DNA from 4 places in the Priestia sp. D51 genome. Region 1 is predicted to be linked to each of the others. Evidence: riboswitches for the same ligand, from Rfam matches in the RefSeq annotation. Region 1 holds a riboswitch; each other region holds the start of a gene.
What was found. Region 1 has a riboswitch for cyclic di-AMP ahead of ACNHOZ_RS27925 (cation:dicarboxylate symporter family transporter). Riboswitches for the same ligand answer to the same signal wherever they lie in the genome.
Positions count from the first base shown of each region.

Region 2: another riboswitch for cyclic di-AMP. It lies ahead of ACNHOZ_RS04420 (dicarboxylate/amino acid:cation symporter); the one in region 1 lies ahead of ACNHOZ_RS27925 (cation:dicarboxylate symporter family transporter).
Region 3: another riboswitch for cyclic di-AMP. It lies ahead of ACNHOZ_RS05120 (potassium channel family protein); the one in region 1 lies ahead of ACNHOZ_RS27925 (cation:dicarboxylate symporter family transporter).
Region 4: another riboswitch for cyclic di-AMP. It lies ahead of kdpF (K(+)-transporting ATPase subunit F); the one in region 1 lies ahead of ACNHOZ_RS27925 (cation:dicarboxylate symporter family transporter).

Region 1 is NZ_JBLTIR010000019.1:14,305-22,429, reverse strand. It holds gene ACNHOZ_RS27935 (hypothetical protein) at 1-37, opposite strand, end outside; gene ACNHOZ_RS27930 (undecaprenyl-diphosphate phosphatase) at 496-1,320, shown strand; cyclic di-AMP (ydaO/yuaA leader) riboswitch at 1,594-1,733, shown strand; gene ACNHOZ_RS27925 (cation:dicarboxylate symporter family transporter) at 1,840-3,099, shown strand; gene ytvI (sporulation integral membrane protein YtvI) at 3,313-4,344, shown strand; gene ACNHOZ_RS27915 (DedA family protein) at 4,505-5,110, shown strand; gene ACNHOZ_RS27910 (EcsC family protein) at 5,135-5,926, shown strand; gene ACNHOZ_RS27905 (hypothetical protein) at 6,063-6,197, shown strand; gene ACNHOZ_RS27900 (APC family permease) at 6,327-7,640, opposite strand; gene ACNHOZ_RS27895 (hypothetical protein) at 7,962-8,125, shown strand, end outside.
Region 2 is NZ_JBLTIR010000001.1:848,660-856,784, forward strand. It holds gene ACNHOZ_RS04395 (hypothetical protein) at 164-325, shown strand; gene ACNHOZ_RS04400 (hypothetical protein) at 315-740, shown strand; gene ACNHOZ_RS04405 (YjcZ family sporulation protein) at 828-1,001, shown strand; gene ACNHOZ_RS04410 (ATP-binding protein) at 1,155-2,555, shown strand; gene ACNHOZ_RS04415 (NAD(P)/FAD-dependent oxidoreductase) at 2,773-4,242, shown strand; cyclic di-AMP (ydaO/yuaA leader) riboswitch at 4,849-5,003, shown strand; gene ACNHOZ_RS04420 (dicarboxylate/amino acid:cation symporter) at 5,184-6,419, shown strand; gene ACNHOZ_RS04425 (aspartate aminotransferase family protein) at 6,528-7,877, shown strand; gene ACNHOZ_RS04430 (CoA transferase subunit A) at 7,878-8,125, shown strand, end outside.
Region 3 is NZ_JBLTIR010000001.1:983,943-992,067, forward strand. It holds gene ACNHOZ_RS05105 (peptidyl-prolyl cis-trans isomerase) at 1-453, shown strand, start outside; gene ACNHOZ_RS05110 (Lrp/AsnC family transcriptional regulator) at 742-1,197, opposite strand; gene ACNHOZ_RS05115 (carboxymuconolactone decarboxylase family protein) at 1,318-1,776, shown strand; cyclic di-AMP (ydaO/yuaA leader) riboswitch at 1,892-2,036, shown strand; gene ACNHOZ_RS05120 (potassium channel family protein) at 2,161-2,820, shown strand; gene ACNHOZ_RS05125 (TrkH family potassium uptake protein) at 2,824-4,143, shown strand; gene ACNHOZ_RS05130 (YjcZ family sporulation protein) at 4,471-4,551, shown strand; gene ACNHOZ_RS05135 (YjcZ family sporulation protein) at 4,741-4,827, opposite strand; gene ACNHOZ_RS05140 (tetratricopeptide repeat protein) at 5,001-5,498, shown strand; gene ggt (gamma-glutamyltransferase) at 5,908-7,986, shown strand.
Region 4 is NZ_JBLTIR010000002.1:569,467-577,591, reverse strand. It holds gene ACNHOZ_RS09545 (undecaprenyldiphospho-muramoylpentapeptide beta-N-acetylglucosaminyltransferase) at 1-630, shown strand, start outside; cyclic di-AMP (ydaO/yuaA leader) riboswitch at 831-973, shown strand; gene ACNHOZ_RS09540 (hypothetical protein) at 1,046-1,183, shown strand; cyclic di-AMP (ydaO/yuaA leader) riboswitch at 1,199-1,339, shown strand; gene kdpF (K(+)-transporting ATPase subunit F) at 1,637-1,717, shown strand; gene kdpA (potassium-transporting ATPase subunit KdpA) at 1,742-3,403, shown strand; gene kdpB (potassium-transporting ATPase subunit KdpB) at 3,425-5,500, shown strand; gene kdpC (potassium-transporting ATPase subunit KdpC) at 5,514-6,080, shown strand; gene kdpDN (KdpD-like non-kinase potassium sensor) at 6,134-7,282, shown strand; gene ACNHOZ_RS09510 (CBS domain-containing protein) at 7,312-7,746, shown strand; gene lepB (signal peptidase I) at 8,001-8,125, shown strand, end outside.

The DNA of each region.
Region 1 (8,125 bases):
CAGTGACCCATTTCATTGTACGTACATTTCCATTCATAGTAAAAAGCCTCCTAAAAAAGATACTACTATATACGAGAAAAGAGAGAAAAAAGTTTCAAATTACTTAGGGGATATGTCGTATAAGTCAGCCCTATTGGATTAAAATGATAGATGACAGTAAGGGGGGATGGAAAAAACATAATGATTTAGTCATTTTTTCACACTAAAGAAAAATAGTCTAGATGATTCATTTTTAGCTAAGGGACCAGAATTTATACTGAACATAGTAACTGCTTTTTAAAATAAATAAAAGCTGATATCTTGTTTTTTGGTTTTAGCATGTAAGCTTTTTATTACAAATTATTAAAGATTCTTATCTTTTTGCAAATACACATTGTATTTCATAGTTTTAACAATTATGATAAAAAAGCAAGTGTCAAAATAGGAAAATAGTTGAGCATGTAAAACGAAGCGATAAGCTTATTAATTTGAAAGAAAGGCAAGGTACATAGCTTTATGTGGGAAATTATTGTAGCAATCATTTTAGGGATTGTAGAAGGTTTAACAGAGTTTGCTCCCGTTTCGTCAACTGGGCATATGATTATTGTGGATGACCTGTGGTTAAATTCAAAAGAATTATTTTCATCTCCAGTAGCTAATACATTTAAGATTGTTATTCAGCTAGGGTCGATCTTAGCAGTAGTTGTTATTTTTAAAGATCGTTTTATTAATTTATTAGGATTAGGAAAGAAACCAGCTGCTGCAATTGGACCGACAAATCGCTTAAATTTAATGCAGGTAATTGTTGGTTTGTTACCCGCAGGAGTGTTAGGCCTTTTGTTTGATGATTACATTGATGAACATTTGTTTTCTTTAAATACGGTGCTAATTGGCTTAGTGGTCGGAGCTGTATTAATGATTCTAGCAGATTTGTTTGGACCTAAACGTCCGCGTGTAGAGACGGTGGACCAAATGTCTTATGGACAAGCACTAGGTATAGGACTGTTTCAATGTATTGCTCTTTGGCCAGGTTTTTCTCGTTCAGGCTCAACGATTTCAGGAGGGGTTCTTCTTGGAATGAGCCATAAGGCAGCCGCAGATTTTACATTTATTATGGCAGTGCCAATTATGGCAGGAGCAAGTGGACTTTCATTGGTTAAAAACTGGAAATATTTCACATCAGATGCACTACCGTTTTTTATTGCTGGTTTTATCAGCGCCTTTATTTTTGCGCTTATATCGATTCGCTTTTTCTTAAAATTAATCAACCGCATTAAATTAGTTCCGTTTGCCATTTATCGAATTGTCTTAGCGGCTATTCTATATTTTGTATTTTTATAAAATAAATAAGCGTATTTTATAGCCATTTAAACTTCTGATAAAGACTTAAAAAGCAAGAAAAAGCTATTGCAACATTGCAATAGCTTTTTTGCATAAATATATATTATTGTCTTTTGAAAGCGTTTTATAAACATGGGTATTGACAAAACGTGTCGAAAAATAGTAAATTAATATTTGTGCAGTATAAAGTTAAGTAAAAGTAAGACTTCTGTTTAGTTTTATTGACTGTAAAAAACGTATGACAACGTATAGATCGTTTTAATTTTATAAAAATTGAATAATAAGCTTAATCGTATAGAGCGGGGGAATCATTATCGGCAGTAAAGCTGCCTTGGGGTGAATCCTTACAAAAGGTAGGAAACTCTCAATTCCGAATCCGACAGTTAACCTCGTTTGCTTTATTGAGAGAAAGAGCCCAAAATAGCGTAAGTAAAAGGCTGTTCTTTCTTAAGAATAGTCTTTTTTTGTTTTTTCAGAAAAGTATATACAAATGTCATACATCTTTGGGGAGGTACATCTATGAAAAAAATTCGTTTTGGTTTGGCTACGCAGATTTTTACCGGTTTAATCCTCGGTGTTCTTGTAGGAGTAATTTGGTTTAACGATCCGCGTGTAGTAACATACCTACAGCCGCTGGGAGACCTATTTTTAAGATTAATTAAGATGATTGTTATTCCAATTGTTATCTCAAGCTTAGTCGTTGGAGTTGCAGGAGCAGGTAGCGGTAAACAGGTCGGAAAGCTCGGCGTTAAAACCATTCTCTATTTTGAAATTATTACGACTTTTGCAATTATAATCGGTGTATTGGTTGCTAATATTTTTCATCCAGGGCAAGGTGTAGACATTCATTCAGCACAGAAGAGTGATATTTCACAATACGTTGAAACATCCAAACAGCAAGAAGGAAAGTCAGTGGCTGAAACGTTCTTACACATTGTTCCGACAAACTTTTTCCAGTCAATTGTTGAAGGGGACATGCTAGCAATTATCTTCTTTACAGTATTGTTCGCACTTGGAGTAGCGGCAATTGGAGAAAGAGGAAAGCCTGTTGTTCAATTCTTTGACGGCGTTTCTCACGCAATGTTTCACGTGGTAAACCTAGTAATGAAAGTGGCTCCGATTGGAGTATTTGCTTTAATTGGTGTCACAGTTTCGAAATTCGGTTTAGAGTCACTCCTTTCATTAGGAAAGCTTGTTATCTTAGTTTACTTAGCGTTAATTTTCTTCCTACTTGTTGTATTAGGAGGAATTGCGAAATGGGCAGGAATTAACATTTTCCACTTATTCCGCTATATGAAAGATGAACTGTTGTTAGCATACAGTACATCTAGTTCTGAGACAGTTCTTCCGCGTATTATGGAAAAGCTTGAAAAGATGGGCTGTCCAAAAGCTATTGTATCGTTCGTTGTACCAATTGGTTATACATTTAACCTAGATGGTTCTGTTCTCTATCAAGCGATTGCAGCTTTATTCTTAGCGCAAGTGTATGGTATTGATTTAACGATCGTTCAACAGCTGACGCTCATTCTGGTATTGATGGTTACATCTAAAGGAATGGCTGCGGTGCCAGGAACATCATTTGTTGTATTACTGGCTACTCTTGGAACAATCGGCGTTCCGGCAGAAGGATTAGCCTTCATTGCGGGAGTAGACAGAATCATGGATATGGCACGTACGGTTGTTAACTTAGTAGGAAACACACTAGCAGCAATTGTGATGTCTAAATCTGAAGGCAAATTTGACCCTAAAAAAGGTACAGAGGTCATGAGAGCCGGCTAATTTATAAATTAAAAAGCTACTTATTCTATTCAAAAAATTAGAATAAGTAGCTTTTTTCATAATAATTCCTTTATTATTATGGAAATTGACCCTATAATATGTAACATCAGGTATAAATATATCCAAATTTTATTCTTACATAAAAGCAGTCACTGGTTCCTTTCTTTATCAATAAATATAGAGATAGCTTAGCTAGTTGGGGGATAGTAGAGTATGTGGAAAAAGCGAATATGGGTCATCGCCTCGATAGTAATCGTATGTTTTTTAATCCCTTACAGTTTACCGATTGTGTTTGCTTTATTAACAGCATTAGCGCTTGAGGGTATTGTTCAAAAATTGCATCAATCTTTTAAAATGAAGAGAGTCTACGCAGTGCTTATGACCTTCATTTTATATGTTGTTTCGCTCATACTTATTGGGTTTTTTATTGTTCGGACAATCGTTACGCAAGTGGTTGCTCTTTCAAAGATAGCGCCTTCATTTGTAAAAGAAATCTATGAAACCGCGATTTATCCAACTATTATTAAGTGGAAATACTATTCAAACGCTCTTCCTACAGAAGTGATTTCTTCTATCGAGCGCACGCTTGAAAAAACCGTAAATTCATTAGATTCTCTATTAAAAAGTACCGTGGAAATCATCATTAGCTTTGCTGCTACTGTTCCTGGGTTTCTACTAGAGTTTCTTATTTATTTAGTAGCGCTTGTATTTATCAGCCTTGAGCTGCCTGCTATTAAAAATAAAATTAAGTCTTTCTTAACAGAAGAAACGAAATATAAGCTACAAGTTGTCATCACTCAGCTTATCCAAGCGGGGGTTGGTTTTATTAAGGCACAAATTATTTTAAGTGTCATGACGTTTGTAATGGCTTATGTAGGGCTTTGGCTATTAGATGTTCCGTATACCGCGCTGCTTAGTTTATTAATTGTAATTGTCGATATCTTACCAATCCTTGGGACAGGCTCGGTGCTCGTTCCATGGGGGATTTTTGCTCTTACTCAAGGACATGACTCATTAGCAATCGGCTTATTTATTCTATTTGGAGTCATTACGGTAGTAAGACGTGTAGTAGAACCAAAAGTATTTTCTACAAATATGGGTATTTCACCTTTGGCTGCATTAGTTAGTTTGTACATTGGATTTAAACTTTTAGGTTTTGTCGGGTTGTTTTTAGGACCGGCTTTAGTTATTTTATACGATGCTCTTCGTAAAGTAGGTATTATTCAAATTAACTTTAAACTATAAAAGCGCTGGATAAAACTAGCGCTTTTTTTTATTGAAACTTTTGTAGTACGTCATACGTAAAGAGGGAAAGGAAAAAACTATGTCGCGTTGGTTTTTATCTATCAATCGGCTAAATTATAGTTTTGCAGTCTTAGATTTAATGACATGAGGAGGAGAATTTTTGTTAGAGTCGGTTTTACTTTCTTTAATTGAAGCGCTAAAACAGCTCTCTTATTTTGGCGTAATTTTAGCATTAACGTTTGAGTTTGTCCCCGCAGAGCTTGTTTTACCTTTAGTAGGGTATTGGGTGTACCAAGGTGATATGAACTTGTATCTGGCTATCCTTGCAGGTACAGTAGGCGGTGTGTGTGGACCGTTGACTCTTTATGCACTGGGACGTTACGGTGGACGACCGCTAGTTTTAAAATATGGAAAATATTTTTTGGTGAAAGAAAAAGAAATTGACGCTGCCGATCGCTTTTTTAATAAGTACGGCAGCGGGGTCGCTTTTTTTGGACGGTTTATTCCAGGAGTGCGTACGGCTATCTCTTTTCCATGCGGGATGGCAAAAATGAATGTATGGCTGTTTTCTATTTACACATTTGTTGCGATGCTTCCAGTAACGGCTATTTACGTATATTTAGGATATAAGTTAGGACCTAAGTGGAAAGAGGTGGGTCCGATTGTATCTCAATACATGCAGCCTATTGGAATCGGAATTGTTGTTTTAATTGCGTTATTTTTTATCATTAAATATGTGCGGAATAAACAAGTAGGACAGAGCTGATAAATCGAGGAAAAGAGTGAGGATATGTCAGAGCATGAACAATTGAGAATAGAATTACGAAAAATTGAAAAGTGGGAGAAAGACCAAAAAGGACTTTTTTTCTGGGAGCGGCTGGCTCGCTTGCCTTTTTCAGCTTTAGATAAAGTAACGCCAAAGTTCATTCATCAAAAAATAGAAAAATTATTAGATGAAATTGCTAAGTATGTTGATAATGGAGGCCAGTATTTAGCTAATACGTCTGCCACGCTAGAGAAAGCATCAGCCCAATTACAAGAAAATAAGCAGCTGTCAATAGAGGATGTTCAGCATTTATCTCTGCAGGAAATGGATGAGTTGGCGGAGTATTTTATTGAAGTCCGAAAAAAGAATGCGCAGCTGCAAGGAGCTACAACCGGAGTAGGTGGAATTTTCACACTGGCGATTGATATTCCTTTTGTATTGGGACTTACGCTTAAGACACTGCAAGAAGTGGCTGTTTCTTATGGTTACGATCCCACTGAGCAAGAGGAACGCATTTTTATGGTCAAATGCATGCAGTTTTCATCCTCTGATATTGTAGGAAAGCGTGCGATTTTAGAAGAATTAGCAAGCGGCAATCGAACGCAGAGCTTGCAGCAGCTCCAAGGTTGGAGAGAAGTGTTTCTAACCTATAGAGACAACTTGGGATGGAAAAAGCTATTTCAAATGATTCCTATAGCAGGGATGGTGTTTGGGGCGTATATTAACAAACAAGCGATTAGCGATATAGGAGAAGTTGGAATGATGCTTTACCGTAAAAGACGCATTTTAGAAAAAGTCTCACAATCTAAAAAATAAAAATAGGCTGGTATGAAAGTATTTTAGTTGAAGAAAAATCCGAACGAGTTTGATTCTTAGTTGAGAATCAAATACGTTCGGATTTTTTTATTGATATAGTAAATGTAGCTTTCATGTATTTAGTTGCCTCTAGGTGTTGATTGGAGGGCAAGGCGAAGACTCCTGCGGAAAAAGCGGAACAGATGAGACCCCGCAGGAGCGCAAGCGACGAGGAGGCTCAACGGCCGCCCGAGGAAAGCGAAGCCTTGCACGGAAATCAACAGCGGTGTAACGAGCGATTCATATTAGATCGTTTACCTTTTTGTGCGTGTGTAGATGGGATTGATTTGTTTATGTCTCGATTACTTTTTTTCGACATTATTTCTGGGGAAATATGTCGAGGTGTGTTAAGCCTATTTCCTTAATCAAAATGAAAAGTAGGAATGGTAATAGTATTTTTTCGTCTGGCAATCAGTAAATAAATAATTCCAATTATACTCCATACAATACCGATAAATAAGGATGTTTTTTCTAAGTTAAGCCACATAAAAAATAAAAATAAACTGCCGAGTAAAGGCATAAGTACATATGAAATATATCCACTGAGAGATCGTTTGTTTTGTTGAATAAAATAATGGATAAAAACCGCTATGTTAACTGAACTGAACGCAATTAAAGCACCAAAATTAATTAAAGAGGTAGCTTTTTCAAGAGACAGACTTAGTGAAATTAAAGAGAGACCACCAATAATGACTACGTTCCAAACAGGCGTCTTTGTTTTAGGGTGAATATAGCCAAAAATTCTCCGTGGCAGATAACCATCTTTCCCAATTGCGTAGAGAAGTCTTGATGCACTCATATGTGAGACAAGTCCAGAAGCAATAGTTGATGTTAAGGCTGCTGCTACAAAAATAGATTGAAACAGCTGGCCGCCAATTTTATAAGCGATTTCAGCCGATGCACCTTCTAAATCATGAAACAAAGAGGCTGAAGGGAAAAGAAGCTGAGCAAAGTAAGAAACCGTAATAAATAAGGCGCCTCCCGTACATGCAATAATGAGAATCCCTTTGGGAATGGTTTTCTCAGGCTTAAGTGTTTCTTCAGCCATGGTGGTTACAGCATCAAACCCTAAAAAAGAAAAGCATAAAATAGCTGCTCCGTTTAATAAAAGAGATATAGAAGCCGATTCACTTATAAACGGTTTAAATGATAGCTCTTGCCCTTGAGTTGTAGCACTTAAAATAATAAAGATGATAGCTACTAAAATTTGAAAAGCAACTAATAGCGTACCAAAAGAAACGGTTAAATGAACGCTAAAAATATTCATTATGGTCATGATGACCACAAAGCTGATAATCCATACGGCTTTTGGAACACCTGGAAACAGAGAGCTTAGGTAAATATTTGTCAAAAGTGCATTAATCATCGGTAGAAATAGATAATCAAGAAGAGCCGTCCATCCTACCAAAAAACCAATGCTTGGATTCATTACTTGCTGTGCGTATGTATAAGAAGAACCAGCTCCAGGAAAAGCTTTTACCATTTTTCCATAACTAATGGCTGTGAATAAAATAGCAATCAACGTGAATGCATAAGCACCTGAAACATGTCCATCTGTGGATTCAGTTACAATGCCAAATGTATCGAAAACGGCCATGGGTGCCATGTAGCCTAATCCTATCACGACGATATGCCATAATTTTAGTTGTTTAAGAAGAGAAGGTCCATGATTCATATTTGTCATCCTTTCTGTGTATAATCATTCTGCAATATTTATTATTATACTATATTGTTAGATTTGTCATCTTTTTTTGAAAAAGAAGAGAAAATTGCGCGCTAAGAGATAAAGAGCGTTTAGTTAATTACTAGATAAAGCAAAAAAATGCTTTTTTTCACTTTGATTTTTACCATTGAGTCTAGAAAGCATTTTACATAAAATGAAAGAAAGTAAAAAAGCTTTCGATTAGTATGATCTACTTGTAATAAATACGAAAACAAACTTTTGAATGCGGTTACATTTTTGCGGGTGTATAAACTTATAATGATGATAAAGGAGATGAAGGAAGTGATTGCTACACCCTATATAAACTTGGAGATAAACAAGGAACCAGGTGTGCATGTTGTATTGGATGAAACAAAAAAAGATGGTGTTTATTTTATTAAATTAACGGTCAAGTCGATTAAAAAAAGAAGTCTTCCAAAAATGGCGTTAAAATGGAG
Region 2 (8,125 bases), on a different contig from region 1:
AACATATGCTAAAACTCATAATTTATGCCGATCACTGATCACTCTCGAGACCTCCAAGAAGAAACAATGAGCCAAACGCCCTCTATGTGCATATACTGAATCAAATTATTGACTGAAGGCTTATTGTACGACCGAATTTAGTATAGGAAAAAGGAGTGAGAGCATGCGTGATTTTTATGCTCGGATGCTACGGTTAATCATGTTAAGTTTTTTACTGCTGCTACTTTTAATTCAATTTACAGAGCGCTCTACTTCATTTAATCACATTACCCCCGCGCTAAATAAAGTAACCGAGCGAATTGAGATGATTACCTATGATCAATAAATGTATGTTTTCTGCGTTTCGATATGTACTTGTTCTTTATGCAATTTGCTTTACATTTTTATTTGTTAGTACAGTTCCAAGCCTATTTGGTTTCACCGTGACCGTTCAAGAAACGGATTATCACTACCTGCATCGCGGAGATATAGTTGTCTTTAGAGACGAATCATCTTCTTCAAAGAATGAACTTGTACTGGCCCATAATCAAGACCCTGATGTACTGGTTACAGCTCAAAGAAATTCTTTGCCTGCTTCTTTTAAAGTGATTGGAAGCTACGCATACCATCTCCCGTATATAGGGGTCATTATTGAGTTTATGAAAGATTTTACTACGCTACTGGTGATGGGCAGTATTTTACTTTTGTTGTTTTCGTATACGCTGCAGCCCAAAAGGCGAATATGGCGTAAGAGAAAGTAAAAAATGGGCGAATGCACATACAGGACAATCAACTAACGCATATAAAGTACAGTGTACGAAATGAAAAAAACAAGAGGAGAGATTGCTATGTATAACTACGATTGTTACGACCCATGCCATCACGGAGGCTATCACCACCTATATGATACTTGCCACTATCCAATTGGCGGTTATCATCATTGCGGAACGGGCCAGTCATTTGCATTAATTGTTGTACTATTTATTTTATTAATCATCATTGGCTGTACTTGTTTTTGCTGATTAGGTCTCATTTGCTCGCATGTGCGAGCTTTTTATAAAAGATGGAAAAGGACAAACTTACATATAAATTGTTTAAATAATAAAAAAATTTTGCCAAATCAACATTTACCATATTATACTATAGCTAGTAACTCAATAAGCGAAGGTGAATATATGGAAAAGGAAAAAGTATTTCAACAGCTATTTTCAATGTCATTTACACCAATGCTCGTAATGAATATGGATGGCGATATTCAAATTTTAAATGAAGCTTGCTGCCACCTTTTTAAAACGACGGAGGAACGGCTTCTTTCCTGTAATGTATTTGAAGAGCCAAATCGCTTTTTTATCGAAAAGCATGAAGTGGAACCGTTAAGAAAGCAAGAGGAAGAAGTTGTTTTACTTAAGAAAAAAGTAGATCAGCAGTTTCCGATGCATATCCATATTCAGCGCACGGAAGAAGATATTCCGCTCTTAGTTGTTCAGTGGAAAGAGTTTTCCTCAAGCATTGAAAAGCAAGAGGAAGTCATTCGGAAAATGAAGCAATATAAGCAGTTTGTCCAGCAAAGTCAAGATGCATTTATTGTAACGAGAGAAGGCAGAATTCAATATTTGAATCCCGCTGGTGTTAAACTTCTTGGCGGCGAGAAAAAAGAAGAGTATATCGGGCGTCCTTGGCTTCACTTTATTCACCCCGAACATTTAGAAATTGTAAAAGAACGAATGGTTCAGCTGATGAATGGAATGTCCGTGAGGCCACGTGTTGATGTGAAATTATTGACTAAAAAAGGGGTCGTCATTATTGAATCTTCGGCAACCAAAATTAAGTTTGAAGGACAGGATGCCATTCAGTATATTATTCGCGACGTAACGGATCGAAAAAAATATGATGAAATGGCAAGCAAATCTGAAAAGCTTACAATGGTGAGCAAGCTAGCGGCAGGAGTAGCACATGAAATCCGTAATCCAATGACGGCGATTAAAGGGTTTATTCAGCTGCTAAAAGCATCGAAACAGTATAATGAAGAATACAATGATATTATGCTTGAAGAATTGAATCGCGTCGAATCCATTATTCAAGAATTTTTAACACTGGCCAAGCCTAAAATTGAAAATTCATACCATCCGAAAAGTCTCAATCAAATCATACGTCACGTGACATTATTATTAGATACACACGCCAATTATAAAAATTGTCGTATTATTAATGAGATTAGTGATGAGATTACAATCTTTTGTGAAGAAAATGCGCTTAAACAAGTTTTTATTAATTTAATTCAAAATGCGCTTGAGTCAATGAGCAAAGGTACAGTTAAAGTTACCGTTGAGAAAAGAAATGAATACGGCATGGTCATTATCGAGGATGAAGGATGTGGAATTGATGAGCAATCTTTAGCTCGGCTAGGTGAACCATTTTATTCCACCAAACAAACAGGAACAGGGCTAGGATTAATGATTAGCTACCGAATAATCGAACAGCATCAAGGGCATATTTCATTTGCGAGTAAAGTAGGAGTAGGAACAAAAGTAGAAATTGCTCTTCCGTATATTAAAGAACCAGTGAACATTTCGTAGCGCTTGCTATTCGTTCGCTGGTTTTTATTTGGTTAAAATAAAAACGAATGTTTTTTTATTTTTTTATTTTAATGTTCGTGTATATTGTTGACTAAAGGGTTTGTTTTTGATATATTATCAAATGGCTAGAAAATAACCGAATGATAATAAAAAAAGAAAATTCGGTCAATAACTTTTATCTTTTACCCAAAGAAAAAAGATGATGGGAGAATGTACAATGAACTCAAATTATGATGTTATTGTGGTAGGGGCAGGACCCGCTGGAATTTTTACTTGCTATGAGCTAACGTTAAAATTACCGGAAGCAACTATTTTATTAATCGATAAAGGACACGATATCTATCGACGTAATTGTCCGATTCTTCAGAAAAAAATTGAAAAATGTCCGCCTGCAGTTGGCAGAAAAGAGTTTGCTGGCTGTTTGCCTGCTTGTTCTATCACAAATGGTTTCGGTGGAGCCGGCGCATATTCAGATGGGAAGTTTAATATCACCAGTGAATTTGGAGGCTGGATGACGGATTATCTGTCTGAATCACAGGTGGTAGATTTAATTAAATACGTGGATGAAATTAATTTAAAACACGGAGCAACCGATACGATTACGGATCCGTTAACTGATAAAGTTCGTGAAATTGAAAAACGCGGATACGCAGCAGGATTAAAGCTATTGCGTGCCCAAGTGCGTCATTTAGGAACAGAGCAAAATTTAGAAATTTTAAAAAGCATTTATGAATACTTAAAAGAAAAAATTGATATGCAGTATAAAACGGAAGTAGCCGATTTAATAACAGAAAAAGAAGATGGTCAGCATATCGTGCGCGGTATTGAATTGAAGAATGGTGACAGAATTACGGCTGATAAAGTCGTGGTTTCACCAGGTCGAGACGGCTCGAAGTGGATGAGCGACTTACTAAAAAAACGCCGTTTAAAAATGATTAACAATCAAGTAGACATCGGTGTTCGAGTAGAAACATCTAACGTTGTTATGGAAGAAATCAACAAGCACTTGTACGAAGGGAAATTTATTTACAATACGTCTGTAGGTACAAGAGTCAGAACGTTCTGCAGCAATCCTTCAGGGCATGTGGTAGTAGAGAATCATTCAGGGATTATGTTAGCAAATGGACACGCATACAAAGATCCGAAGCTTGGAAGTCAAAATACGAACTTTGCGCTGCTTGTTTCTCATAAATTTTCGGATCCATTTGATCAGCCGAACGAATATGCGCACGAAGTATCAAGATTAGCTAATATGCTGTCAAACGGAGGCTTAGTTGTTCAAAAGTATGGAGATATTTTAAAGGGGCGCCGTTCAACAGCGAATCGAATTAAAGAAGGCTTTTTAGAACCAACGTTAAAAGAAGCTGTCCCTGGTGATTTGGGTTTAGTGCTTCCATACAATACAATGAAAAGCTTAATTGAAATGACAGAAGCACTGGATCATGTAACGCCTGGGTTAGCATCTGAACATACGCTGTTTTACGGTGTGGAAGCGAAATTTTACTCCGCCCGTCCGAAGTTAAACGATAAGTTTGAAACTGAAATTTCCGGTTTATACGTGGGAGGAGACGGAGCTGGTATTACGCGAGGACTCGCGCAGGCAAGTGCGTGTGGTGTGTGGGTAGCTCGTGACATTGTTGAAAAATTAAAGAATCGTAAAGCAAGTTCTGAACCTGTTACTGTATAAAAAAAGAGGCCGTCACGGCCTCTTTTTTTTATGGGTTAAATCAATGAGAGGGAATAAGTAAAAAGTAAAGAACTTGCACCGCTCCAACTCCGATAGTTTTATATGATAATTACCCGCTCCTTTTTTAAAAGATAGTAGGAAATCTATACTTCTATCTTGAGCAGAATTAAGTAGAATAAGGGGAATTGATAATGTCGATTTCTTCGCATCAATAAAGTCAGTGAAATTTTAGGGAGTGTATATCAAGCAGTACAAGGATAAAATCAACAGTTGGAAAGAGTTTTTTTTTTTTGGATAAGTAAAATATTTATGGAAGCAGTAAAGTACATGGATATTAGAATAATTATACATATTTATGAATGATATTAACGAGAATAAAGTTCACTTTATAAACTATTTTTTGAATTAATTTTTTATTCATTAGATTGTAAGTCTTGTTAAATAGGTGTTTTTGGTTTATTGAAATATGATGTAAATATTTTAAAATATAACAATTCTCAACTTTTTACGATAAAATCATGCATTATTTTTGAATAAAAACTTGACAGAAACATATAAAATGAATTTTAATTAAAGTAACAATTATTATCATGCAAAAATATTAAAGAAAATTATTTGCTTAATCTCTTTTGCTTTATAAGAGAACGGAGGACCCATATTTGTGCGTAATGTACTTGGGGTGAATCTTGAATGAATCAAGTAGGGTAACTCACATACCCGAATCCGACAGCTAACTCCGTAAGCATTCAGTGAGGGAATAACAGGTCTATGAAACCATGATATTCTCATGGTTTTTTGTATAGCTAAAAATATTCCTAAACTATTAATCTGAAAATTTTTAATATATTGTATATTTTGAGTGTTATCGCCCTCAATGCATGGTAAAATAAGTATGGTAGTTAGAATCATTCTAATATAATTTATTTACGGGAGGTAAATCGATGAAGCTATCGACAAAGATTATTATCGCGCTAATTGCTGGCGCTATTGTAGGAGTGTTAATCAATGCTTTTGCTCCAAGTGCTTTTGCTCCGCTGGACAAGTACTTGTTTACACCGCTTGGCCAAATTTTCTTAAGCTTAATTAAAATGCTTGTTGTACCAATTGTGTTTTTCTCTATCACGTTAGGTGTAGCAGGTTTAGGAGATCCTAAAAAATTAGGAAGAATCGGGGCAAAAACAGTTTCCTACTTCCTAGTGACAACAACCGTTGCAATTATTATCGGTTTAATTTTAGCGTATGCAATTAAACCGGGTACATTTGGATCTTTTGATACACAAAACGCTTCTTTTGAAGCTGAAAAAGCACCACCTGTTGGAGAGACATTCTTAAATATGATTCCAGTCAATCCAATTCAAGCGATGGCTGAAGGGAATATGCTTCAACTTATCGTTTTCTCTATCTTTATCGGTTTTGGTATCACGATGCTTGGAAGTAAAACAAAAGGACTTTACAATTTACTTGAGCAAGGAAATGAATTGATGATGTACCTTGTGAATCTAGTGATGAAGTTTGCTCCGTACGGAACATTTGGGCTTCTTGCAACCGCGGTTGGAAGTCAAGGCTGGCAGGCAATTAAAGCGATGGGGCTATACATGATTGTAGTCGTGCTCGCGCTGTTCATCCATTCAATCGTAACATATGGGGGATCAGTCGCTCTTATGGCCAGACGTAACCCTATTGAATTTTTTAAGGGGTTTGCTCCTGCGATGACAGTTGGATTCAGTACATCAAGCAGTAATGCAACGCTTCCGATTTCAATGAATGTGGCGCAAAAAAATCTTCGTGTCCCCGAGTCTATCAGCAGTTTTGTTCAGCCATTAGGTGCAACTATTAACATGGATGGAACGGCAATTATGCAAGGTGTAGCGACTATTTTTATTGCGCAAGTATACGGGGTTGATCTGTCGTTGGGCGCTCTTGTGACGGTTGTGTTGACAGCGGTGCTTGCTAGTATTGGTACAGCAGGCGTGCCGGGAGTTGGTCTTATTATGCTAGCGATGGTACTGAGTTCGGTTGGCCTGCCTGTAGCAGGTATCGGATTAATTATCGGAATTGATCGCTTGCTTGATATGCTTCGTACGTCTGTAAATATTACAGGAGACGCTGCGTGTGCCGTTATTGTGGCTGAGTCAGAAGCAAAGCGTATCGATAAATCTGTAACGCAATCAGCTTAATATGTGTAAAAGCTCTAGCTATATGCTAGGGCTTTTTTTATTGGCAAGAAACTCTTCTTTTCAGCATACAGTTTAATAAGAGTGTGTGTTTGAAAGGAGAGTGCGGAAATGAATAAAACCCATGTGATAAAGCCGCTGCTCGACGACGACTACCCAGTTATTTCATATGGAAAAGGAATTTATTTGTACGACCAAGATGGAAAAAAGTACATAGATGCTTCGTCAGGGGCAGTTACAGCAAGTATCGGACACGGCGTAAAAGAAATTATTGATGCGATGACGGATCAGGCACAGAAAGTTGCGTTTGTATATCGGTCGCAGTTTACAAGCGATCCGACGGAAGCCTTAGCTAAGAAACTATGTGAATTAAGCAGCAATCATTTCCAGTGGAGCTTTTTTGTTAACAGCGGGACAGAAGCGACTGAAACGGCTATGAAAACAGCCATTCAGCATTTTCAAGAGCAAGGAAAGCCAACCAAAACAAAGGTTTTGTCACGCTGGATGAGCTATCACGGTATTACAATAGGAGCGCTGTCTATGTCAGGGCACGTTGGAAGACGAAAACGTTTCTCGTCTTTGCTTGAAGATTATCCTTCGGTTTCACCTCCTTATTGCTATCGATGTCCGTTTCATCAAACCTATCCATCCTGTAATCTTGCTTGTGCACACGAATTGGAAACAGTTATCAAACGAACCGGCCCTGAACATATTGCTGCTTTTATTACAGAGCCCATTGTAGGAGCTGCCGGAGCAGCTCTCACACCTCCACCCGGTTATTATGAAGTGATAAGAGAAATTTGTGATAAATATGATGTGTTATGGATAGCCGATGAAGTCATGACTGGAGTTGGGCGTACAGGCGTGATGTTTGCATATGAGCACTGGGGAGCTAAACCAGACATCATGACGCTTGGAAAAGGAGTGGGAGCAGGATATACACCGATAGCCGTTACGTTAGCTAGCAGCAAAACGATTGAACCTATCATGAACGGATCCAAATTAATTATGAGCGGCCATACGCTAAGCGCTAATCCGCTGTCAGCCGCTGTAGGGCTAGCTGTCTTAGCTTATATTGAAAAGAACGATCTTGTTCAACAAGTAGCGCTGAAAGGAGCCTATTTAGTAAAAAAATTGAAGGAGCTTCAACTTCTTTACCCTATCATTGGTGATATTCGTGGCAAAGGCTTACTAGTTGGTCTTGAGCTTGTACAAAATCCAAAAACGAAGGAGCCTTTTTCATCCTCCGAAAATATGACGGCGCGCGTAATAAGTAAAGCCCATAAAAATGGTCTTCTCCTTTATCCTTCACAAGCAGGAACAGATGGAGTAGAAGGAGACGGTATTATTATTGCGCCACCATTTACGATTACTCATCGCCAACTTGATGAAGCGGTCGTGTTGCTTTCGAAAACATTGTATGAAGTACAAAATGAAAAACAGGGAGATGAGGTGAAATAAGTGACAAAGGTCGAAAACTCATTTCAAAAGATTACAACTGTGGAACAAGCAATTGAATACGTGGATCATGCTGCTACGCTGATGATAGGAGGGTTTGGAGGCGTAGGCAGTCCGCCTTCTCTCATTGACGGCCTTATTGAAAGCGAAAAATCAAATTTCACACTGATATGCAATGATTCAGGCTTTCCTCATATTGGTGCGGGAAAATTAGTAAGTCAAGGAAGAATTCAAAAACTGATCGCTTCTCA
Region 3 (8,125 bases), on a different contig from region 1:
TTCCGTAAACAAATTACGTCTGATGAACTAGACGCTTACTATACACGTATTGAGAATGATGTAACGCGCGTATCTTTTTCGCAGCTAACTTTTACAACTTTACATGATGCCGAGACCGTTGCGGCTGAGCTGCAAAAAGGAACATCGCTTCAAGACGTTCAAAAAAAATATGCTGATGTCCAGACCATCAGCAAAATAGAGAATGATGATAATCTAAAGCTTTCAAGTCTATCTCCCTCTTTTATAGATGTTTTAAAAAAACAGCACATCGGAGAGTGTAGTAAGCCCATTAAAATGGGTAAAGTCTATTATATTCTTATTTTAAAACAAAAAGATAAAAAAACGGAATCAGAAGTCAAAGAAGAAATGATGAAAGAACTTGTTTTGAATCATATCAACCGGTATATCCAGGATCAACTGCCAAGGTTTCACGTGACTTTCAACCTTAGGTAGTTCCCTTTTATATAGATTGATTGTTTTCAAAAAACAAGCAGGTAAAAGAGCTTTCTGTTAATAGAGAGCTCTTTTACATTTTTAAGTAGACAGAAATGTCGGTACCTGATAGAATGAAGTTGTAAAACTTTCATTATTCGGAAAATTTATACCCTCCAGCTTTGGAGGGTTATTTTTTATGCTTTTGGACGAATAAAAGAGGCTAGGACAGAAGTAGTTTAGTGGAAAGAAGATCCGAACGATGAATCGTTCGGATCTTTTCGTTAGTACGGTGAACGTATGTTTCAATCACTTTTCATCTTTTAAATGACTCAATAATGCAGAAGACATCTCCACGTGAGAAAGGGCGATGTGTGAAATCGTTTTGGCATAAGGTGTAATTTCGTTAATAAATTGCTCGAGTACGTGCAGGTGAGGAAGCTGAAGCTTTGTAATGAAGCAAGCCTGTCCGGCGATGCGTTCACAGAATAAAGCATAGGGATACTGAGAAATAAATCTTTTAAAACGCTCGTGCTCTCCGTTTTTCATGGTTACTTCAATAAAACACGAGACGGGCAACTGCAGCTTTTCATAATCAATATCGATTGTATATCCTTTTATAATACCAAAGCTCTCTAGCTGTCTTACTCGCTCTGCCACTGAAGGAGGAGACAGGTTAATTTGTTTTCCTAGCTCTCTTAAGGAAAGACGGCTGTTTTGCTGCAGTGCCTGCAAAATCGATAAATCAATTTCATCAATTTTCAATTGAAAACCTTCTTTCATATTAATGTTTCATTTGATTAGTAACAGCAGATAATATGTTTTATTTGTTATCTGAAATCTCCATTTTTCTTACTATAATAATTAAAAAGGAGTGAGTGAAAAATGGCAAGAGTTTTGTTAACAAACGAAGAGGGAACAAATTTTGAAAAAGCACTGAATTTAATTCCAGATGTAAAAAGGTTGTATGATGAGCTATACGACAAGCTTTGGAACAGTGATATAGTAAAAAGAGAGACTAAGGAAAAAATCAGGCTTTATCTAGCAGGTGTTAACGGCTGTGAGACGTGTATGAGCATGTCATATGTAGGCGATAAGACGCTTAATCAAAAAGTGTTAAGAGAAAAAGAGCTGGAAGAAAAAGATCGACTGCTGTTTCGATTTATAGATGTATACCGAGTGCGTCCAAGGGATTTGACGGATGCTGATATGGATCAATTAAAGAAATTTTACAGTGATACGCAGCTATTAGAGCTTTTGGCTGTTATTAATTTGTTTGATCAATTTCACAAACTGATTGTCAGTTTAGATTTATATGATTTTTGCAGTTTGCAGCGCAAGTGATGTCTTCCCTAAAAATATCTTGACAGACAAAATCCACAGGAGTAAGATAGCTTTCGTGAAGTGAAACGTATCATGAATCGAATCGATTATTCTAAAAAATAGATCATAGACATTTGAATAAAAATCGCTTAATCCATTACGGAGCGGAGGACCCATTATTTACGCACATATTGTGCTCCGGGGTGAATCCTTAAAAAGGTAGGGTTACTCTTAAAACCCGAACCCGACAGCTAACTTCGCAAGCGTTTTGAGGGGGAAGAGTGTGAAAAAACACAGGAGCCTTCCTGTGTTTTTTTGCGCTTTTTTTAAGAAAAACATGTAATTTTTTAGAAAAAGTATAAGCTAAGAGAACACACAGCAGTTGAAGAAAGGAATAAATACATTATGAAAAAACAGTTTGCTGTATTGGGATTAGGTCGTTTTGGAGGCAGTTTGGTTGAAGAGTTTGCTAATTTGGATGTGGATGTGCTCGCTATCGACCGCAATCAGGAGGTAGTAAAGAAATATAGCAACTCAGCTACATATGTCGTGCAAGCGAACGCAATTGATGAAGCTAGCTTAAAAGGGCTAGGCATTCGTAACGTTGATCATGCTCTTATTTCGTTTGGAGACGATATCGAAGCAAGCGTGCTTGCAACGATGCTTTTAAAAGATATGGGCGTTAAGCAAGTATGGGTAAAAGCGGTGAATATGTATCATCAAAAAGTGCTGGAGAAAATAGGAGCGGACAAAGTCATTCACCCTGAGCGCGATATTGCGAAGCGGATTGCTCATCACGTGGTGTCAGAAAAAATCATTGATTACATTGAACTGTCAAAGGATTATAGTATTGTCGAAATTGTCGCTTCTAAAAAGCTTCATAATAAAACGCTGTTTGATTTAAATATCCGTGCCAAGTACGGCTGCAATATTATCGGCTTTCAGCGAAAAGACGGGGAAATGGTGATTTCGCCTACCGCGCATGAAATAATTGAACAAGGAGATATGCTGATTGTTATCGGACATAATCGCGATTTAAACCGTTTTGAAGAAGAAGGAGTTTAACTCATGAAAAAACAAATCATTAAACTAACTCCTCCGCAGCTTCTTGTTTCCATTTTTGGCGGAGGAATTATTATTGGTGCTCTTCTATTGATGATGCCTTTTTCTACTACTGAGCCAATCCGGTGGGTAGACGCCCTTTTTACATCTACTTCCGCTATGACAGTGACCGGCTTAGCCGTCGTAGATACAGGTACGCGTTTTACCGTCATCGGTCAAACGATTATTATGCTGTTAATTCAAATAGGCGGTCTTGGCATTATGTCATTTGCCGTGCTGATTTTTATGATGCTAGGTAAAAAAATTGGATTTAAAGAGCGTATGCTCGTTCAGCAGGCATTAAATCAGACGAGCGTCGGTGGAGTTGTGCTGCTAGTTAAAAGGTTGTTCATCTTTTCATTTTTAATTGAGTTTGTTGCACTGATCTTTTTAGCGATACGCTGGATTCCGGAATTCGGATGGTCTAAGGGGCTGTTCTTTAGCTTGTTTCATTCGATTTCGGCTTTTAATAACGCAGGGTTCGGACTACTGTCTGATAACTTAGTTCAGTATGTAGGAGATCCTATTATTAACATCACGATTTCTTTTCTCTTTATTATTGGTGGGTTAGGGTTTACCGTCCTTGCTGATATGTGGGTGAAAAAATCGTATAAAAAACTAACGCTGCATTCAAAAATTATGATTATCAGCACGTTCGCCATTAACGTGATTGCCATGCTTTTTATTTTTTTCTTAGAGTACGGCAATTCGCATACGCTCGGAAATTTATCATTAGGAGACAAAGTATGGGCTTCTTATTTTCAAGCGGTAACAACAAGAACCGCTGGCTTTAATACAATTGATTTAGCTCATTTGCATGACGCAACGGTGTTTTTAATGGTTTTATTGATGTTCATTGGTGCAGGGAGTGCGTCAACAGGAGGGGGTATCAAACTCACGACGTTTGTGGTGATTGTCTTTTCTGTATGGGCATTTTTACGAAGCAGGGAAGATATTGTGCTGCTAAAGAGACGACTTCTTCCTCTTCATGTGTTTAAGGCACTAGCCATTACGATGATTTCAATTATGTTTGTGTTTGGGGCCATCTTCCTGTTAAATATTTCGGAAAACCTGCCGTTCGTAAAAATTATGTTTGAAGTTGTTTCTGCGTTTGGAACAGTAGGTTTATCGATGGGAGCGACTCCTGAACTTTCGTACTTTGGACGCGTGATTATTATCTTTATCATGTTTTTAGGAAAAGTGGGGCCATTAACGCTTGCGTTTTCATTATCTAAGCAAAAGCGTGAAGCCGTTCGCTATCCAAACGAAGATATAATGCTAGGATAGAAAAATCGCCTTCGATGAGGCGATTTTTTTATATTATTTATACGTTCAAGACATATAAGAGGTTACGCACAAAACAGTTGCGATGAATAAAAAGAAGGCAAAAACAAGAACAATGGGCAATTTGGAATGTCGGCGCATTAAAGCCCCTCCTTTTTTATAGTAAAAAAATCTCTTACTATATATAACGAAAGAAACAAAAATATGATTCACTTTTTTTGGCGAAATTTGAAGGTTTTTCTCATTGGAAAAATCCGCACCCCTGTCCTAAACATTTTGCCAAGCTGTTGCATACACTAAAAGCAGATAACAGGAAGTGAGGGATGGTACGTGGGAAAACAAAATTTTGCGTTAATCGTTGTGTTATTTGTTTTACTTGTTATTGTAGGTGCGTCTGGCTTTCGCTTTTAAACGTTAACTTTATTTGCGCATAGCCCCCGTCAAAAAGGGCATACTAGGCGGAAGTAAAAACCAAAAATTTCTTCAATATTGCCGAACAATGAGTTCCTCTACTCATTCATCTAATCGGTATGTAGCCATGCGAAAGCATGGTTTTTTTTGAAATAGGAGAGGATGAATGATGTTCATCCTCTCTAGAAATTAGTAGTAGCAAGAACACCCTACGATTACTAATAGGATAAATAAAACAACGATAAATGAAAAACCAAAACCGCCTTTTGCGCCCATATGTGTAACCTCCTTTAATAAAAGTCTCTATATCCTATGTACTAATTGGGTTAAGTGATTGAGAAATTTGCCTATTTTTTAATGGTAACGTTTTTTGTGAAGAATGAAGAACACTTACTTTTTTCATTTGCGCAGAAATCCTTTATGATAAAGAGGAAAAGGAGGGCAAACAGGTGGGAATACATGCACAATACGTCATGAATCAGCTAGAAGAGGGAAAGTGGAAAGAGATCAAGCGCGAAATTCAACAAGAAATGAAGAAAAAACCTCAAGCATCTGATTTGTACTGTTACTTAGCCGTTTGTTTAGCAAAGCAAATCGAAGAATCAATTATCTTTGAAAAAATGGTATTGAACTTAGAAATGGACCGGGCTCTTCATCAGGCATTAACATTAAATCCATCTTCAAGCTTGGCGCACTTCGTTCGAGGAATAAAATATCGGGAAACTCCGCTTATGTTTGGAGGGAATTACGAAAAATCGCTGTTTTATTTGCAGAAGGCGCAAGATCTTGGTTTTGAAGGGATTATGCTGCCGCTCGAACTCGCCAAAACCTATATTCAATTAAAAGAAATGGAAAAAGCGAAAGAACAAATCGCCTATGCTCGGGAAATCAATCCTACGCACGCGGACATTAAAAAAGTCGAAAACATGCTCCAAACAGGACGATGAATCTAAAGTCCTGTTTTATTTTTGATTTTCAGAAAACGTATGCTGATTTTCATAAAGGATTGCTTTTTATATAACAATAAGAATATTTATAAAAAATTTAAGAAGTGCATGTAAGTCGAACGACTTCTTAACTGCTAGATTTTCTACATTATTAGAGCGTTCAGTCTACATAGTTCCAAAAATAGTAAGAAACTATCAGCCTATGGATAAATTGTTAGAAAATATAGATAATTGTAAATGAATAGAGAGAAAAGTTAAACATGCGATTAACTAAAAAAGCAAAGGTATGATTTACTTTGCTTTTTATTTATACGCATATGTAAAAAATATCATAATAAACCAATTTATTCTTCGTGAAATCCATCGTCTCAGGCGATGTGAAATAATGCATTTGAAGGAGGAGACCCAGATGAAGGTTATGAAGATGTTGGCTATTACGTTATTTAGTTTATGTTTAGTTGTCACACCAGCTGCTGCTGAAGTTCCGGGTGTCGACCATTCAATGAAACGGGGTGCTACACAAGGAATTGTAGCGGCATCTCACCCGCTGGCTGCTGAAGCGGGGAGGAAAGTGTTAGCTGAAGGCGGAAACGCTGTAGATGCGGCAGCGGCCATTCAACTATCTCTAAACGTTGTGGAACCGATGATGTCTGGTATCGGCGGCGGCGGTTTTATGATGATTTATGAAAAAAAGAAAGATAAAATTACGATGCTAGACAGCCGTGAAATGGCACCGGCTGATGTCACCTCTAAGCTGTTTTTAGATTCAAAAGGAAAAGTCATTCCTTTCAGTAAGCGTCACATAACAGGAAAAGCAGTTGGAGTTCCGGGCACGTTAAAAGGAGTAGAAACAGCCCTTGAAGATTATGGAACAATGGACTTATCAGATGTTATTAAACCTGCTATTACTCAAGCGGAACAAGGAATTAAAGTGAATTGGTCGATGGCTCAGTATATCGATGAAAATGCGGACAAGCTTGAAAGATACCAAACGGCCGGTAATGTATTTGTACCGAATGGCAAGCCGTTAAAAGAAGGAGATAAGCTTGTTCAGCCTGATCTTGCGAAAACATTAAAGCTTATTCAAAAAGAAGGGTCAGACGCTCTTTATAAAGGAGAAATTGGAAAAGCACTTGTTAAAGAAGTTCAAAAACGCGGTGGAAGCATGACCATGGATGATTTAAAAAATTATGTTGTAAAAGAACGCGAGCCGGTCAAAACAACTTACCGAGGCTACGATGTGGTTAGTGCGGCTCCTCCTAGCTCCGGCGGATTAACCGTGCAGCAAATTTTAAAGCTAATGGAAGGTTATGATGTAGAAAAAATGGGTTCCAATACGCCACAGTATTTGCAGCATTTAACGGAAGCGATGCACTTAGCTTTTGCAGACCGCGCGGCGTATATGGCAGATGAAGACTTTTACGAAGTGCCGAAAAAAGGCCTGTTAGATGAAGATTATATTAAAGAACGTCGTAAATTAATTAATCCAAATAAAGCAACGCCTAATGTTAAAGAAGGAGACCCTTGGAAATATGAAGGAAAAGAAAATCCAAATAAAGCAACGGTAACGGAAGAAAATCCAATCGGCCAAACGACTCATTTCTCTGTTGTAGACAAATGGGGAAACATGGTTTCTTACACGACTACCATTGAACAAGTTTTTGGTTCAGGAATTATGGTTCCTGACTACGGATTTATGCTCAACAATGAAATGACGGATTTTGATGCCACTCCGGGAGGCGTGAACCAGGTTGAGCCTAAAAAACGTCCTCGAAGCAGCATGTCTCCAACGATGCTGTTAAAAGACGGAAAGCCGTTCATGGCAATTGGTTCACCGGGAGGCCCAACCATTATTGCGTCTGTAGCAGAAACGATTATGAATGTTATTGACCATAAGATGCCAATTCAAAAAGCGATTTTAACGCCTCGTATTTATTCAAGCGGCTATCCAACCGTAAGATGGGAACCTGGCTTTAGCCAAGATACACTCCTTGAAATGATGGCTAAAGGACATGCGTTTGAAGAAAAGCCAGAGCATATTGGAAATGTCCAAGCGGTTATCTATGACTATGAAACGGGGAAAATGTACGGAGGTGCTGATAATACGCGCCAAGGCACGGTATTAGGAGTAGACGCAATTAAATATGTATCCAAACAGCCAAAACCAATTAAAGAAGAGAAAAAAGGAGAGTTTACGGTCGAAGTCAACCGTGCCGTGTATCCATTTACTGATAAGCAAGTAAAACTGATTGATGGAAAGCCTTACGTTCAGTCCGACCGCTTGCTGCTAGGATTAGGCGTCATTGATTCGAGTGATTTAAAGCTGTATAAGCCAAATCACCACTCCTATTTATCGGTTATCAAAGTAGCCAAATCACTTGGCTACAAAGTGAAATGGGATGAAGAAAAGAAAGTAGTCTCATTAGAAAAAGATCCTGGTGAAAACGATACCGGCGATGATGAAGACGGAGACGTTATTACAAATTAAATGGGATAAAAGTAGCTTAGTTGAAGGAAGATCCGAACGCGTTTGATTCTTGATAGAGAATCTAAAGCGTTCGGATTTTTTATTGCGATGGTAAACGCAGGTTTCATTTATATATTGGCTCACTCCTTTTTAAGAAAGC
Region 4 (8,125 bases), on a different contig from region 1:
GATGAAGCCGCAAACTACTTTCCAAAAGAAAAAGTGCAGGTTGTTGGTTCACCTATTCGAAAAGAGCTATTTAGCGGAAGCGCAGCGAACGGGGAAAGCTGGCTTCGCTTTTATGATAAGCGCCCCATTTTAACGATTATGGGCGGAAGTTTAGGAGCGCGCCGTATTAATGAAATCGTTCGAGAGTCTTTGCCTGAACTGCAAAAGAAATTCCAAATTGTACACCTTTGCGGAAAAGGCAATATTGATACAAGCCTTGAAAAAGAGTCAGGATACCGTCAGTTAGAATACGTAAACGAACAGCTTCCAGATGTTCTAGCGGCAACTGATTATGTGATTACACGCGGCGGATCAAATGCCATATTTGAGTTTTTAGCTCTTCATAAACCGATGATGATTATTCCTTTATCAAAAGCACAGAGTCGCGGAGATCAAATTTTAAATGCACAATCCTTTAAGAAAAAAGGCTACTGTATGGTTGTAGAAGAAGAGCAGTTAACAAAAGAACTGTTTTTGCGTGAAGTAAATGAGCTTCAGCAGCAGGCAAGTACGATGAAGCGTACAATGCGTGAAGCAACAAAAACGGATGCTATTTCAATTCTTGTAAATGAAATTGAGAAAATGAGCTAAAAAAGAGGCTGAAACAGACGTATGTTAGCCAAAGTGAAAAACGAACCATTGATCAAGGTATTTGATTAGTGGTTCGTTTTTTTTTGAATCTATTATTTTAAAATAATGAATAAACATAGAAAAATAAAGCTTTTAAAATTTCAAAAAATGTTGTTGACAGTAAATTTTAACAGGAGTAAGATTACTCTCATGAAACGTTCCACTGTGAAACGCTGAGTCTTTTCTGAAAGAGAAGGAAAGAGCGGAGGACCCAATTATCAGGGGTGAATCTCTTAATTGAGTAGGGTTACTTTCTTGACCCGAACCCGTCAGCTAACTTCGTAAGCGTTAAGAGAGAGGATGGTGTAATCGTGGTCGTTTTCTATAACAGCGGATAGTACGCTCCTTTCAAAATATAGGTGAAAGGAGCGTCAGGATGCATTTATCTAAGCAAATGATTCAAATGATTGAATATCGGGCCATGTGCGATCAGCAATCTTTTGATCTAGCAAACCGCTATTTGTCTACGTTAGTTAATCAAAGTTTTAAACGCAGCAGTAAAAACTATTATTAAGTCTAAAAATTAAATAACAAAGATACGCTTAATCAATTATGAGCGGGGGACCCAATATTTTGTACGTATGTACTAGGGGTGAATCTCTTAACTGAGTAGGGTTACTTCCATAACCCGAATCCGACAGCTAACTCCGTAAGCGTTTTGGGAGTAAAAAATTCGTGTCAATCACGGCTTATTTGTCGTGCATTAAACCGCGGAAGAGAACTCTCTTCTGCGGTTTTTTAGTGGAAAAAAATAGCATCACGTCTCGCCTTTAGCTTTCTTGGACGTGATGGTTTATGTAAAGCAATAGTTACTAAGCTTAGAAGCTATCATTTTTGTTAGGAAACAGTTAGGAGGGAGCAACTTGGATATGATCATGCTTGGAACGCTTGCCATATTAACAGCTGCTATGTACGGAATTATTTGCTGGTCGTCTCATGTAGTAGACGAAAGAGAGGAGAAGTGAACATGTCGTTCATTTTGTTAGGTATTTCAGTTCTCGTTTTAATTTATTTAGTATATGTACTGTTAAATCCAGAACAATTTTAATAAGCGGAGGAATAAAACGTGGGGATTTTTCTACTATCAGTTGCGCTGCTGCTTGTTTTTGTAGCGCTTATTGCAAAGCGCGTAGGTATTTATATAGCGAATGTGTTTTCAAACGACAAAAACACTAGCTTGGTAGGAAAGATAGAAACAGTTATGTTTAAAGCAGCAGGAATTAAAGGGCTTAATCAGACGTGGAAGCAATATGCATTTGCTCTTGTTTTGGCGAATACGTTTATGATTTTTGTGGTGTACCTTATCTTCCGGTTTCAAGGGGTACTGCCGTTTAACCCAAGCCACATCAAAGGAATGGATCCGGCACTTGCTTTTAACACGGCCATTAGTTTTATGACAAATACGAACTTGCAGCACTACAGCGGCGAATCAGGTTTGTCCTATTTCTCGCAAATGGCAGCCGTTGTATTTATGATGTTTGCAGCACCAGCAACGGCACTTGCAGTAGCAATCGCTTTTATTCGCGGGCTAGCAGGGAAGGAAATGGGAAACTTTTTTGTTGATTTTGTAAAGTCAATTACGCGTATTTTACTTCCTATCGCTTTTATAACAGGCATTTTATTTGCGTTTTTAGGTGTCCCTCAAACGTTAAGCGGGACTGTGACTGCCCATACATTAGAAGGAGCAACGCAGCAAATAGCAAGGGGACCAGTTGCTTCTTTTCTTTCAATCAAAGAGCTAGGAAACAACGGAGGGGGATTTTTTGGTGTCAATTCAGCTCATCCATTTGAAAATCCTAACGCGTTGAGCAATGTATTACAAATCGTCCTTATGCTGTTATTGCCAACAGCACTTCCTTTCACATACGGAAAAATGATCGGACAGCGTAAGCAAGGCCGCATCTTGTTTGTAGCGATGAGTATGCTGTTTATCGTTATTTTAAGCACAGCGTTTGTAACAGAGTGGGGAGGCAATCCAAGACTTGGTGCTTTTCATTTAAATGAAGCGAACGGTTATATGGAAGGGAAAGAAGTCCGTTTTGGTGTCGGCATGTCGACGCTTTACGCCATCGTGACGACAGCAAGTGAAACAGGTGCAGTCAACACCATGCACGATACCCTGACGCCTCTTACCGGGTTATTAACGCTTGGAAATATGATGTTAAATACCGTATTTGGCGGTGTCGGAGCAGGATTTATGAATGTTATGATGTACGTCATCATTGCCGTATTTTTATCAGGTTTAATGGTTGGAAGAACACCAGAATACGTAGGTAAAAAAATTGAAGGAAAAGAAATGAAGCTAATCGCCGTGACGCTTATTCTGCAGCCGCTGCTAATTTTAGGAGGAACAGCCGTAGCACTTACCACTCATTTAGGAATGGAAGGTATATCAAACCCTGGCTTTCACGGCTTAAGTCAGGCACTGTACGAATTTACGTCGTCAGCAGCAAACAATGGGTCCGGTTTTGAAGGACTCGGTGACGCAACGCCGTTTTGGAACATTTCTACGGGAATTGTTATGTATATTGGACGCTACTTCGGACTAATTACAATGCTGGCGGTATCGAGCTCACTAGCATCTAAGCAGCTTGTTCCCGAAACACCTGGAACATTTAAAACGGATACGTCTTTATTTAGCGGCATTTTAATTGGAACTACCGTTATTGTAGGAGCACTTACGTTTTTCCCAGTGCTTGTGCTTGGGCCGGTTGCTGAGTATTTAACACTGTAATCAAGAAAGCGGAGGATCATAATGAATAAACGGAATTTTGCAAATAATATTGAATTGGATCACAACAGTCATATTCAAGGTTCTGTAGATAAACAAGCTTCATCGATTTTTATTCAATCAGTAAAGCAGGCGTTTATCAAGCTCAGCCCAAGAACGATGATAAAAAACCCTATCATGTTCGTAGTAGAAATCGGGTTTGTAATTACGCTTTTTTTAGCCGTTGTTCCGGACCTTTTCGGAGAAAGTACAGTAAGCACAGGATTTAATGTTGCCGTATCTCTCGTGTTATTTTTCACCATTGTTTTTGCTAATTTTGCAGAAGCATTAGCAGAAGGACGAGGAAAAGCACAGGCAAACTCATTAAAGAAATCTAAAGGCGATATTACAGCTAATCAGCTTCAAAACGGGCAAATGATACAAGTTTCGGCCTCGCAACTAAAAAAAGGAGATATTGTCGTCGTTTCACAAGGCGAAATGATTCCTGGAGATGGAGAAATTATTAAAGGACTGGCGTCCGTTGATGAATCGGCCATTACGGGGGAATCGGCACCTGTTATGAAAGAAGCAGGCGGGGATTTTAACTCTGTAACGGGAGGTACAAGAGTTGTCAGCGATGAAATTACAATTAAAATTACGTGTGAGCAAGGTGAATCATTTTTAGATAAAATGATTTCGCTTGTTGAAGGAGCAGAGCGTCAAAAAACGCCAAATGAAATTGCGCTAAACACGGTTTTGACAAGTTTGACGATTATTTTTTTACTAGTTGTTGTGACGCTTCCTGTCTTTACAAACTATTTACATTTTCAACTCGACACGGCTATTTTAATTTCACTGCTCGTCTGCCTTATTCCTACGACGATTGGAGGATTATTATCGGCCATTGGAATTGCTGGAATGGATCGAGTCACGCAGTTTAACGTGATTGCTATGTCAGGAAAAGCAGTAGAAGCAGCTGGTGACATCAATACAATTATTTTAGATAAAACCGGCACCATTACGTTTGGAAACCGAATGGCTCATCAATTAACGACTGTAGAAGGCGTAGACGAACGTGAACTGTACAAATGGGCGTTTGTTTCTTCTCTTTACGACGAAACACCAGAAGGACGCTCAGTGGTTGATTTTATCCAAACTCGCATGGGAGTAGAAGACCTTAGAAAAACGCAGGGAACGTTTGTAGAATTCAAAGCTGAAACGCGAATGAGCGGCATTGACTTACAGAATGTATCTGTACGAAAAGGGGCAGTGGACGCCGTCACGGCATGGGTAGAGTCAAATGGCGGGATAATTCCCTCTGATTTACAGCAAAAAGCAAACGAAATTGCAGGAGCTGGTGGCACGCCGCTTGCCGTCGCCGCTGATAATAAAATTTACGGTTTGATTTATTTAAAAGACACGGTAAAACCAGGAATGAAAGAACGCTTTGATGAACTTCGTAAAATGGGTATTAAAACAGTCATGTGTACAGGAGATAATCCTTTAACCGCAGCAACCATTGCAAAAGAAGCGGGAGTAGATGAATTTATTGCGGAATGCAAGCCAGAAGACAAGATTCAAGTGATTAAATACGAACAGCAGCAAGGCAAGCTAGTTGCGATGACAGGTGACGGGACAAACGATGCCCCTGCACTTGCTCAAGCTGATGTTGGCTTAGCAATGAACAGCGGAACTTCAGCTGCCAAAGAAGCAGCAAATATGGTGGATTTAGATTCTGACCCTACTAAAATTATTGAAGTCGTTTCAATTGGAAAACAGCTATTAATGACAAGGGGTGCCTTAACTACATTCAGCATCGCAAACGATATTGCTAAGTATTTCGCGATTATTCCAGCGATGTTTACCTTGGCGATTCCGCAAATGGAGGCTCTTAACGTAATGAAGCTGAATTCACCACTATCTGCGGTGTTGTCAGCGCTCATTTTCAATGCGGTCATTATCCCGCTGTTAATTCCCTTAGCCATGAAGGGAATTGCCTATAAGCCGATGAGTTCTAACGCACTGCTGCGAAAAAATTTGTTCATTTACGGATTAGGTGGGGTATTAGTTCCATTCATTGGGATTAAAGCGATTGACTTATTACTTTCATTTGTGATGTAGAGGAGAAGAAACGATGATACAAACAGAACGAACGGGAAGCATTATTGTTCGCTTAACAATTATGATGATCATTCTTTGCGGTCTTATTTATCCTGTTGTGATGACAGGTATTGCTCAAACAGCTGTTCCAAGTAAAGCAAACGGCAGCCTAATCTATTCAAACAAGCATCAAGTTATCGGTTCTAAGCTGATTGGGCAGCAGTTTACGGGCAATGCATTTTTTCATGGCAGAGTCTCTAGTATTGATTATAACGGGGCAGGATCTGGGTCGTTGAATTTAGCACCTTCAAATAAAGATCTTACGAATCGTATCGAGAAATCCGTAGCGGCGTGGAAAAAAGAAAACGAAGTGCCCAAAGAAGGAATTCCAATTGATGCCGTCACAAATTCGGCTTCTGGACTCGATCCTGACATTACGCCACAAGCTGCATATGCACAAGTAGAGCGTGTGGCAAAAGCCACACATATTAAAGCCAACACGCTAAAACAGTTAATCAAAGAACATACTCAGCAAGGGGCTTTTAGTGAAAAACGAGTAAATGTAGTAGAGCTAAATTTAGCTGTTCAACGAGAGCGCTAATTACATGCACTCGCTTCATGTACTGAAGCGAGTGTGATAAAGGGGCACAAACAATGAAAGAAAAAGAAGCTCATCCATACTTTCGAAGAAAAACTCCGGAAGAACTATTGCGTGAACTTCATAATCAGAAGCGCGGAAAGCTTAAACTTTACATCGGTGCCGCGCCGGGAGTAGGAAAGACGTATAAAATGCTTCAAGATGCGCACGATTTAGTCAAAGAAGGCATAGATGTCGTAGTTGGATATGTAGAAACACACGGCAGGGATGAGACTAAAGAGATGATTGGAAATCTAGAAGTAATCCAAAGAGAAACCATTTTTTATAAAGGAAAAGAATTACAAGAGCTTGATTTGCTGGCGATTGTAAGAAGGCGCCCAAAAGTTGTAATTATCGATGAACTTGCTCACACAAATGTTCCGACAAGCCGCCATAAAAAACGTTTTGAAGATGTTTCTTACCTGCTCAACCAAGGTATTTCAGTCATGTCAGCAATGAATATTCAGCATATGGAAAGCGTACATGACCTTGTATATGCCATAACCCAGGTAAAAGTTCGTGAAACAGTGCCAGATTTATTTGTTCAGCAAGCAGATGAAATTCAGCTTGTCGATGTTACACCGGAACAGCTGCAAAAGCGGCTTCGTGAAGGGAAAATATACGAAGTCCATAAAATTGAACAAAGCCTGCAGTCGTTTTTTAAGCTTGCGAATCTCCATGCACTTCGTGAATTAACGCTCAGAGAAATAGCGGATGAAGTGGACGGCAAGCTGATTCATGCGCATGAAATTGGCGTAACAGGTATTTGTGAACGCATTTTAGTCTGCATTCAATACAGTGAAACAGCTGAAAAATTAATTCGGCGAGGCTGGAGAATGGCGAACCGATTGAAAGCAGATTTACTGCTGCTGCATGTTTTTACAGGCGAGCAAACTGAAAGGCAAAAAGCCCAAATCAAACACTGGCAGGCATTCGCTGACCGTTTTCACGCATCGTTAATTGTTGAAGAAGCTAAAAAGCAAAAACCAGCTGCAGTGATTGTGAATGTAGTCAAGCATTATCGCGTTACTCAAATCTTACTAGGGCAATCAGCAAGGACAAGGTGGGAAGAGATTCGAAAAGGGTCTATTGTGAATACGATTATGAGACAGACTCATAACATCGACATTCATATTGTTTCAGATTCAGCAAAGCAACAACAATAAAATGCATATATAATAAAAGGAGAATATGAGTGAATATTGCGTTCTTTTTACTCCCTAAAAAAGAAGTCGTTACACTATCGACACAGTCAACGATCCGTCAAGCATTGGAGAAAATGGAGTATCATCGCTACTCTTCTGTACCGCTCATTAACCATAAAGGAGAATATGTAGGGACTTTGGCAGAAGGAGACTTGTTATGGAAGCTAAAAAGCTTAGAACATATAGAACTCCATGAGTTAGAACACCTACGAATTGAGGAGGTTCCAAGACATCGCGATTACGAAGCTATCACCATTAACGATGAAATGGAAAGTATTTTGTCACGCGCGTCTGAACAAAATTTTGTGCCAGTTGTAGATGATCAAAACATTTTTATTGGACTCGTGCGGCGAAGAGAGATTATAGAGTATTGTATCTCCCAACTTTTTATACATGGAGAAACGCCTTTAAATGTGAAGATTTAGTTAAGTTTGCGTAAAAAACATAATTTTTACATAAAAGGTAGTCTCTTTTTATATAATTAATGTTATAATAAGAGATGTAAAGACGAAACTTGCGTAATGTAAGCCTCTAACATTTGTTAGAGGTTCTTTTTTTACATAACATAAAACATTTGATTTCAGTTCTTTCTATGGTTAAGTTAGAATAAGTGTTAAAGTAAGAGGTTTCTTGCTTTTTTACATAAGAAAAGTGAGCTGTACAAAGGAGACAAAGCATATTGACTACGGAAAAAACAAAAAGCGATCAATTACGCAGCATATTCAAAACTATTATCTTCGCTATCGCTCTAGTATTTATGATTCGCGCATTTTTATTTTCTCCGTATATTGTAGAAGGTGCTTC